One region of the Streptomyces sp. NPDC005820 genome, then DNA from elsewhere that is predicted to be linked to it. Evidence: riboswitches for the same ligand, from Rfam matches in the RefSeq annotation. Region 1 holds a riboswitch; the other holds the start of a gene.

Region 1 (4,545 bases):
GCGTCGCACAGCCCCATGAGGGCCGCCTTCGCGTCGCACTCGGTGAGGGGGGCCAGCGCGGCGCGGGCCTCCTCGGCGTAGCGCACGGTGTCGCGGCGGGCCTGCTCCAGGGCCGGGTGGGCGCGCAGGGCCGCGACCGCCTCGGCGAGCTTGGCGTCGTCGCTCAGGTCGGAGTCGAGGAGTTCGCACAGGGCGATGTCCTCGGGCAGCGCCTGCTGGGCCGCCCGCTCGCGCAGCCGCAGCACGGGCAGGGTGGGGATGCCCTCGCGCAGGTCCGTGCCGGGCGTCTTGCCCGACTCGTGGGAGTCGGAGGCGATGTCCAGGACGTCGTCGGCGAGCTGGAACGCGACCCCGAGCCGCTCCCCGTACTGGGTGAGCACGTCCACCACCGTCTCGTCGGCGCCCGACATCATCGCGCCGAACCGGCAGGACACCGCCACCAGGGAGCCGGTCTTGCCGCCGAGGACGTCGAGGTAGTGGTCGACCGGGTCCCGGCCGTCGACCGGTCCCGCGGTCTCCAGGATCTGGCCGGTGACCAGCCGCTCGAACGCCTCCGCCTGCACCCGCACCGCCTCCGGGCCGAGGTCGGCCAGGATGTGCGAGGCGCGCGCGAAGAGGAAGTCGCCGGTGAGGACGGCGAGCGAGTTGCCCCAGCGGGCGTTCGCGCTGGGCACCCCGCGCCGCACCGCGGCCTCGTCCATCACGTCGTCGTGGTACAGGGTCGCCAGATGGGTGAGCTCGACGACGACGGCGGAGGGGACGACCCCCGGCGCGTACGGGTCGCCGAAGCGCGCGGCGAGCATCACGAGCAGCGGCCGGAACCGCTTCCCACCGGCCCGCAGCAGATGCTGGGCCGCCTCCGTGATGAACGGGACCTCACTCTTGGTGGCCTCGAGCAAGCCTTCCTCGACAGCCGCCAATCCGGCCTGGACATCGGCTTCCAGAGCCTGGTCCCGCACGCTCAGCCCAAACGGCTCGACGACGGTCACGAGGAGTCTCCTGTCTGCTGGTGTCTATCGGCGGCTACGCGGTTTGTCGATAGGTCTCTGCGCTCACTCAAGTCAGCGTATCCGGTCAGGTTTCGATCACCGCGAGCCCCCACGGTTACAGCCCGGACAGGCCCTATGAGAAGGGGCACCCCTTAAGCCGCCATCTGGGTTTATTGCCCGATTCGCCCCTCTTGTGGACGCCGGTGAGTTGTCTCACTCCCCTGGCGGACAGACCCCCGCGGGCCGCACCCCCGATCCCGCACCCACTCAACCGAGTTGACGGTTTGCAACCACAAAGGATCAAGTGCCTCATAGGCCACAGACCATGGTCAAAAGGGTTGATCGTGAATCTGCCACTTGTTCCGGACATGTGCTCTCGCATACGTTCCCGGCCTGTCGGGCGGACGCCTAATCCTGCCGCCGCCCGGACACCCACCGAGAACACCACGGCAGGAGCGGGGGAACCAGGTAAGTCGCCGTACCGGTCGAGCCGGGCCGTGCCTTTGGGCATGCCCCGGACAGACCGGTACGGCTCGGGGTGAAGCCGTGTCCGTGAGGGCACGGCCGGGCAGCTCCCGCCCGAACCCGACAGCTCACCTCGCAGGCGACGGAGAGGAACTTCGCCATGCCTGCTCAGCCCCGCCGTGCCCGCGGCTCCCGCCGCCTCGCCCGCACGCTCGCCGTCGCCGCCACCGGCGTCACCGTGCTCGCCCTGCCGATCCTCGGCGCGACCACCGCCTCCGCGGCCACCCCGACCGTGGCCACCGCCTCCAGCCTCGGCTACGCCAACAACCTCGACGGCTGGATCCGCGCCTCGCTCCAGGTCATGGCGCAGCACGGGATCCCCGGCACCTACAACGGCATCTACCGCAACGTGATCCGGGAGTCGTCGGGCAACCCGTACGCGATCAACCTCTGGGACTCCAACGCGGCCGCCGGCACCCCGTCCAAGGGGCTGCTGCAGATCATCGACCCGACCTTCAACGCGTACCACGTCTCCGGCACGTCCTGGGACTCGTACGACCCGGTCGCGAACATCACCGCGTCCTGCAACTACGCGGCCGCGCGGTACGGCTCGATCGACAACGTGTTCGGCGCGTACTGAGCCGGCCCGCACCGGGTTCGGCGCGTACTGAGCCGGCCCGCGGCTACGGATAGAGACGTTCGAGGACGACGGCCACGCCGTCGTCCTCGTTCGACGTCGTCACCTCGTCGGCCACCGCCTTGAGCTCCGGATGGGCGTTGGCCATCGCCACCCCGCGGGCGGCCCAGTCGAACATCGGGATGTCGTTGGGCATGTCCCCGAAGGCGATGGTGTCCTCGGGCCTGAGGCCCAGGTGCTCGGCGGCCAGGGCCAGTCCCGTCGCCTTGGTGATCCCGCACGGCTGGAGCTCCACCGTGCCCGGCCCGGACATGGTGACGGTGGCGAGCGAGCCGACCACCGCGCGGGCCGTCGAGGCCAGTTCGTCGTCGGAGAGCGTCGGATGGCGCAGCAGCACCTTGCTGATCGGCTCGCACCACAGGTCGTCACGGCGTTCGACGCGCAGGGCGGGCAGGGTCGGGTGCGGCATCAGATAGCCGGGCTCGATCAGCGTGAGCCCGTCGACGCCGTCCTGGTCGACGGCCGCGTACACCTGCCCGACCTCGGCCTCGATCTTGCCGAGCGCGGTCTCCGCGAGCTCCCGGTCCAGGGTGACCGACCACAGCAGACGGTCCCCGCCGGCGTCGTACAGCTGCGCGCCCTGTCCGCACACCGCGAGCCCCCTGCTGTGCAGGCGGTCCAGGAGCGGTCGTACGCGGGGCGCGGGCCGGCCGGTCACCACCAGATGGCGAGCGCCGGCCGCCGCCACCCGCGCGAGCGCGTCCAGCGACCGGTCGGAGAACGTGTCGTCGCCGCGCAGCAGCGTTCCGTCCAGGTCGGTGGCGACGAGGGAGTACGCGGTGCGCTCGGCATATGCGGTGGGTGCGGCCATGATCAGAGAATACGGATCCCGCACCCCCCGGACTCGACGTGAACCGGACCAGGACGGAGTCCGGCCCCCTTCTGTCAACTCCCCTTCTTTTGTTGACCGATCACTCGCCGATCGCTGGTGGACACAGGTCCGAGAAACGGCTTTCCGCCACACCGTCGGTTAGTGACCGCTTGAAGGCCTCTGCACCGGTTGGCTCCAACTTGCCGCAACTTGCCGCGCTCCCTACCGCACGCCCGGTCTGTAGGGGTACCGTCCAGGTGTCCAGGGGGGACTTGATCGGGGGGTCAAGTTGAGCAGTGGGCGTATCCGTGTGCTGAGTCCGGAGGATCTCGGCGAGGGGGAACGGGAGCGGTGGCGCGCCCTGCGCGCCATGTCGACCACACCGCGCAACCCGTTCATGGAACCGGAGTTCACCGACGCCGTGGGCCGGGTGCGGCCACGCGCGCGTGTGGCCGCGGTGTACGAGGGGCGCGAGCCGGTCGGCTTCCTGCCCCATGAGCGCGGCCGGCTGGGCCGCGGCCAGGCGCTGGCGTACGGCGTCTCGGACGCGCAGGGCGCCGTACTGGCCCCGGGTCTCGGGCTGAACGCCGAGGACCTGCTGCGGGCCGCCTCCCTGTCCACCTTCGCCTTCGACAACCTGGAGGCGGAACAAGGGCTGTTCGTCCCGCACGCGGCGGCCGAGTACGCCTCCTACGTCATCGACGTGGAGAAGGGCTACGAGACGTACGAGTCCGTCCTGCGCGCCCAGTCACCGAAGTTCCTGAAGACGACGCTCGCCAAGGAACGCAGGCTCGGCCGCCAGGCCGGCCGGACGCGGTTCGTGTTCGACGAACGCGATCCGGCCGCGCTGCGCACGCTCATGGCGTGGAAGTCCGCGCAGTACCGCAGGACCGGCCGCCGGGACCGGTTCGCGCAGGACTGGATCACCCGGCTCGTGCACACCCTGCACGAGACGCGCGCGCCGGAGTGCTCCGGCACGCTGTCCGTCCTGTACGCCGGTGACCAGCCGATCGCCGCGCACTTCGGGTTGCGGTCGGCGACCGTGCTGGCCTGCTGGTTCCCGTCGTACGACACGGAGTTCTCGAAGTACTCGCCGGGCCTGGTGCTGCATCTGCGGATGGCGGAGGCGGCCGCGGCCGAGGGGATCGGGCTGCTCGACCTGGGGCGGGGGGCGGCCGAGTACAAGGACTCGCTGAAGACCGGGGAGATTCCCGTGTACGAGGGGGCGTGGACGCGTCCGGGGGCGGGCGCCGCGCTCCACTGGCTCAGCCGTGAGCCCGCGCGCCGGGCGCACCACTTCGTGCGCGGCCGCCCGAGGCTCGCCGCGCTGGCGGCACGGGCCCTGAAGGGGGCGGGGCGGCTGCGGCGGCCATGAGGGTTGTCCGTCGGTCCGTCGGTCTGTCGGTCCGTCAGTCCGTTGGTCCGTCGGTCCGTCCGTTCATGCATTCGTTCATTTGTTCATTCGTTCATTCGTTCATCCCACGTCGCTTGGCACGAGGGGGGTTCATGTCACGCGCGGCACGTACCGAGCAGGAGATCCAGGGGTTCCTCGGCATCGGACGGGTGCAGATCGCCGAGCTGGA
Region 2 (4,545 bases), on a different contig from region 1:
GGCGGCCGTACCTGGCTCCTTTCGGGGCCTGCGAGCAGCTATGCCCTCCATCTCACCGAGGCCGACGAACTGGTGCATCTGCACTGGGGCCCGAGGATCGAGCTCGCCGACGCCGAGGCCCTGGCGGCCGTTCCCTTCCAGGGCCGCGCGTCCTTCGAGGCCGCGCTGGACGGGCGTGAGGAGTACCCGGTGGAGGGCGGCCCCCGCTTCGTCCGCCCCGCCCTGTCCGTGCGCACCGGCACCGGGCGCCGCGGCACCGAGTGGACCTTCGAGTCGTACGAGATCCAGGACGCCGACGACCCGGGCGCCGAGCTGCTGCTGAACTTCCGGGACGGCGCCCTGGTGATCACCCTGCACTACCGGATGCGCGGCGACGTCGTGGAGCGCCGGACGACCCTGCTCAACGAGGGCGAGGAGCCGCTGGAGCTGCTGCGCGCCGACTCCGCGACCTGGACCCTGCCCGAGCGCGACGACTGGCGGCTGTCGCATCTGCACGGCCGCTGGGCGGCCGAGTCCCGGCTGGTCCGGGCCCCGCTGACCTACGGCGAGAAGATCATCGGCAGCCGGCGCGGCCACACCGGCCACCAGTACCTGCCCTGGGTCGCCCTCGACACCGACGCGACGGAGGAGCGCGGCGAGGTCTACGGCTGCGCCCTCGGCTGGTCCGGCTCCTGGCGCATCGCCGTCGCCCAACTCCCCGACGCGCGCGTGCAGATCACCGGCGGCGCGGGACACGACGACTCCGGCCTGCTGCGGCTGGCGGCGGGGGAGTCCCTCACCACGCCCCTGTTCGCCGGTCTGTGGAGCGACGCGGGCTTCGGCGGGGCCAGCCGGGCCTGGCACGCGTACCAGCGCGCCCATGTGATCCCGGACGCCGAGCGGGACCGGCCGGTGCTGTTCAACTCCTGGGAGGCCACCTTCTTCGACATCTCCGAGGAGCAGCAGGCCACCCTCGCCCGGCGGGCCGCGGCGATCGGCGTCGAGCTGTTCGTCGTGGACGACGGCTGGTTCGGCGCCCGCACCGGCGACCACGCCGGCCTCGGCGACTGGTGGCCCAACCCGGACCGCTTCCCGAACGGCCTGAAGACCCTCGCCGACTACGTGCACGCGCTCGACATGCAGTTCGGCATCTGGGTCGAGCCCGAGATGGTCAACCCGGACAGCGATCTGTACCGGGCACACCCCGACTGGGTCCAGTTCCAACCAGGACGAAAGCGGACGGAGTTCCGCAATCAGCTCATGTTGAACCTGGCGCGCGAGGACGTCCAGGAGTACCTCTGGGAGCGGCTCGACGGCCTGCTGTCCAGCGCCCCCATCGACTACGTCAAGTGGGACTTCAACCGCTGCTTCACCGACGCCGGCTGGCCCGACGACCCCTACCCGCAGCGCCTGTGGGTGGACCACGTCCGCGCCCTGTACCGGCTCCTGGACCGGCTGCGGGCGGCCCACCCGGGCGTGGCCTTCGAGTCCTGCTCGGGCGGCGGCGGACGGATCGACCTCGGCATCCTCGCCCGCACCGACCAGGTGTGGACCTCCGACAACACCGACCCGCTCGACCGGCTCGACATCCAGCACGGCTTCAGCCAGATCCACCCCGCGCGGGTGATGGCCGCCTGGGTCACCGACAGCCCCAACACCCAGCTCAACGGCCGGGTCAGCTCGCTGCGGTTCCGGTTCGTCAGCGCCATGGCCGGGGTGCTCGGCGTCGGCGGGGACCTCTCCGAGTGGACCGAGGAGGAGCTCGCCGAGGCCCGTCGCTGGGTCGACCTCTACAAGGAGATCCGGCCCCTCGTCCAGCGCGGCGACCAGTACCGGCTGCGTCCCCCGGCGGGTGGACTGAGTGCCGTCCAGTACGTCCGCGGCGACGAGACCGTCGTCCTCGCCTGGCTCCAGGCCCAGCGCTACGGGGAGCCGGTCCCGGCGCTGCGCCTGCGCGGCCTCGACCCGACAGCGTCGTACGAATGCCGCGAAACGGGCGAAGTCCACCGAGGTGCGGTGCTGTTGCACCACGGGCTGCGGACCGGGCTGCGCGGTGACCTCGATGCGACGGTTATCCGCCTGCGTCGCATCTGAGGGTTCTGTCCGAATTGAATCCTTCGTTCCAACTCGCTCTGGAATAAGGGATCCTGGAGGGGTATTACGTGAGCAGGGTCATATCCGTGACCCTGCGTCGCCCGTCATGTTCACGTAATCAAAGCGCTTTTCAAGGGCGTTAGCCGAATTTCCCCGTGCTGGTTGCACGGAGCGTCACCGGGAATTCGCACAGCGGATCAAGAGAAAGGCGTGAACAGGGCAACCACTGCTTGTTCCTGTGCGTCTTGGTCGCTTACGTTCCAGACCAATCCGGACGGACGCCGAATCCTGCCGCCGCCCGGAATCCGCACACTCACCCGTGCACGGCAGGAGCGGGGGACCCACAGGCAGAACCGCCTGCTCCGGTCTCCGGAACAGGCTTGGGGTAAAGCCGCGACCCGTCGCGGCCGGGCATCTCCAGTCCGCACCCGACAGCTCACCTCGCAGGCGCCGGAGAGGAATTCGCCATGCCCGCGAAGGGTAAGCACCGCCGCCCGAAGACCCAGCGCTTCACCCGTTCCATCGCCGTCGCCGGAACCGGCGGGGTCGCACTCGCCCTCCCGCTCATGGGGGCCGCCGGCGCCCATGCGGCCACCCCGCAGTCCGTTTCCCGGCCGGCCGCCCAGGCCGTTTCGGGATCGGTCGCGGAAAACGCCGTACAGGCCGCTCCGGTGTCGCGGAAGTCCGCCGCATCGAGCGCGAAGACCTACACCGTGCGGGCGGGCGACTACCTCGCCAAGATCGCCGACGAGCAGCATGTGGCCGGCGGCTGGCAGAAGCTGTACGCGGACAACCGCGAGGCCGTCGGCAGCAACCCCTCGCTGATCCACCCGGGTCTCAAGCTGTCCCTCGGCAAGAAGGCCGCGAGCGTCGAGTCGTCGTCCGGTTCATCCGGTTCTTCTTCGTCTTCTTCTTCCTCGTCGAAGTCGTCGGCCTCGTCCTCGTCGGCGAAGTCCTCCGACTCGAAGGGCTCCTCGTCGTCCTCGTCCTCCTCGAACGAGGCCACCCAGGCAGCCGAGAGCGCCACCAGCACCGCCGGCGGCTACACCCTCCCGGTGTCCGGCGCGACCGTCGGCACCGGCTACAAGGTGGCCGGCAGCATGTGGTCCAGCGGCTACCACACGGGCGTCGACTTCGTCGTCCCGACCGGTACCTCCCTCAAGGCCATAGCCGCGGGCACGGTCGTCTCCGCCGGCTGGGGCGGCGCGTACGGCAACCAGGTCGTCATCAAGCTCAACGACGGCTACTACGCCCAGTACGCCCACCTGTCGCAGCTCTCGGTCTCGGCCGGCCAGACCGTGACCGCGGGCCAGCAGATCGGCCTCTCCGGCGCCACCGGCAATGTGACGGGCCCGCACCTGCACTTCGAGATCCGCACCACGCCGAACTACGGCTCCGACGTGGACCCGGTCGCCTACCTCCGCTCCCACGGCCTCGCCGTCGGCTGACCCCCTCCGACGCGGCGGCCGCCGAGCGCGCCCGACATGCCTGACACGCACGGCGAAGGCCGGACCCGAACCACGGGTCCGGCCTTCGCCGTGCGTGTTGATGCCTTTTCGCCCCATCGACAGCGGGGGCGGGGTGGGGACACAGTGATCCCCATGGAGAGAAAGCGCTTTCTGGGGAGAGTCGGCATGACGACCACGCGTAGAGCGTTCGGAGCACTTGCCACCGGAGCCGCACTGGCGGCCCTGGCGCCGGGGACCGCGGTGGCGGCTCCGTCCCGCCGCCGGCTGATCGCCCGCGACGACTTCCGCCACGGACTCGGGCAGTGGGCCGTGGAACTGGAGCGGGGCGGGACCGTCACGGCCTCGTGCGGGGTCCTGGAGGTCGATGTGCCCGCCGGGGCGACCCTCTGGTTCAAGCGGCCGCTCGACGGGCCGTACGTCCTCGAATACATCGCCACACCCGTCTCCGCGGGCGGTGTCAACGACCGTGTCTCCGACCTCAACAACTTCTGGAACGCCGTCGACGTCCGCTCCCCGGACGACCTCTTCGCCACCCCGCGCGGCGGCGCCCTCGCCGAGTACGACTACCTGAAGACGTACTACGTCGGCTACGGCGCCAACACCAACACCACCACCCGGCTGCGCCGTTACGTCGGCGAGGCGGGCGTACGGCCGCTCGTGTACGACTACACCGAGCCGCTGCTCGTGGCGAACGAGCCGCACCACGTCCGGATCGTGTCCGACGGCTCCACCGTGCGCTGGTGGAACAACGGGCGACTCGTCTTCGACTACACGGACCCGGAGCCGTACGTCCGGGGGCACTTCGCCTTCCGTACCACCTGGAGCCATTTCCGCATCGGCGGCTTCCGGGTGTGGTCCCTTATTCCCTGATTGGCAAATTCTTTAGGAGTGGCTTATCTCACCGCCCGTCAACCCCTTCCTACGGTCGCGTAGGTCACATTCGAAGGGGAATCATGAACCGCTGTGGCAGACGATTCGAAGAGTGACAGCAGATCAGTGATCG

Evidence for each region. A riboswitch is a leader RNA that binds a small molecule or an ion and turns the genes downstream of it on or off. The one in region 1 is predicted to bind cyclic di-AMP.
Region 2: it holds a riboswitch for cyclic di-AMP, as region 1 does, so the genes downstream of both, ABZ464_RS21635 (LysM peptidoglycan-binding domain-containing M23 family metallopeptidase) here and ABZ464_RS06520 (transglycosylase SLT domain-containing protein) in region 1, are expected to answer to the same signal.

What each region holds. Positions count from the first base shown of each region.
Region 1 covers NZ_JBEXXE010000004.1:147,488-152,032, forward strand. The annotation lists gene ABZ464_RS06515 (polyprenyl synthetase family protein) at 1-989, opposite strand, end outside; cyclic di-AMP (ydaO/yuaA leader) riboswitch at 1,422-1,611, shown strand; gene ABZ464_RS06520 (transglycosylase SLT domain-containing protein) at 1,615-2,094, shown strand; gene ABZ464_RS06525 (HAD family hydrolase) at 2,138-2,962, opposite strand; gene ABZ464_RS06530 (GNAT family N-acetyltransferase) at 3,273-4,337, shown strand; gene ABZ464_RS06535 (glycosyltransferase) at 4,469-4,545, shown strand, end outside.
Region 2 covers NZ_JBEXXE010000017.1:5,834-10,378, forward strand. The annotation lists gene ABZ464_RS21630 (alpha-galactosidase) at 1-2,073, shown strand, start outside; cyclic di-AMP (ydaO/yuaA leader) riboswitch at 2,378-2,536, shown strand; gene ABZ464_RS21635 (LysM peptidoglycan-binding domain-containing M23 family metallopeptidase) at 2,541-3,521, shown strand; gene ABZ464_RS21640 (DUF6250 domain-containing protein) at 3,708-4,412, shown strand; gene ABZ464_RS21645 (SGNH/GDSL hydrolase family protein) at 4,539-4,545, shown strand, end outside.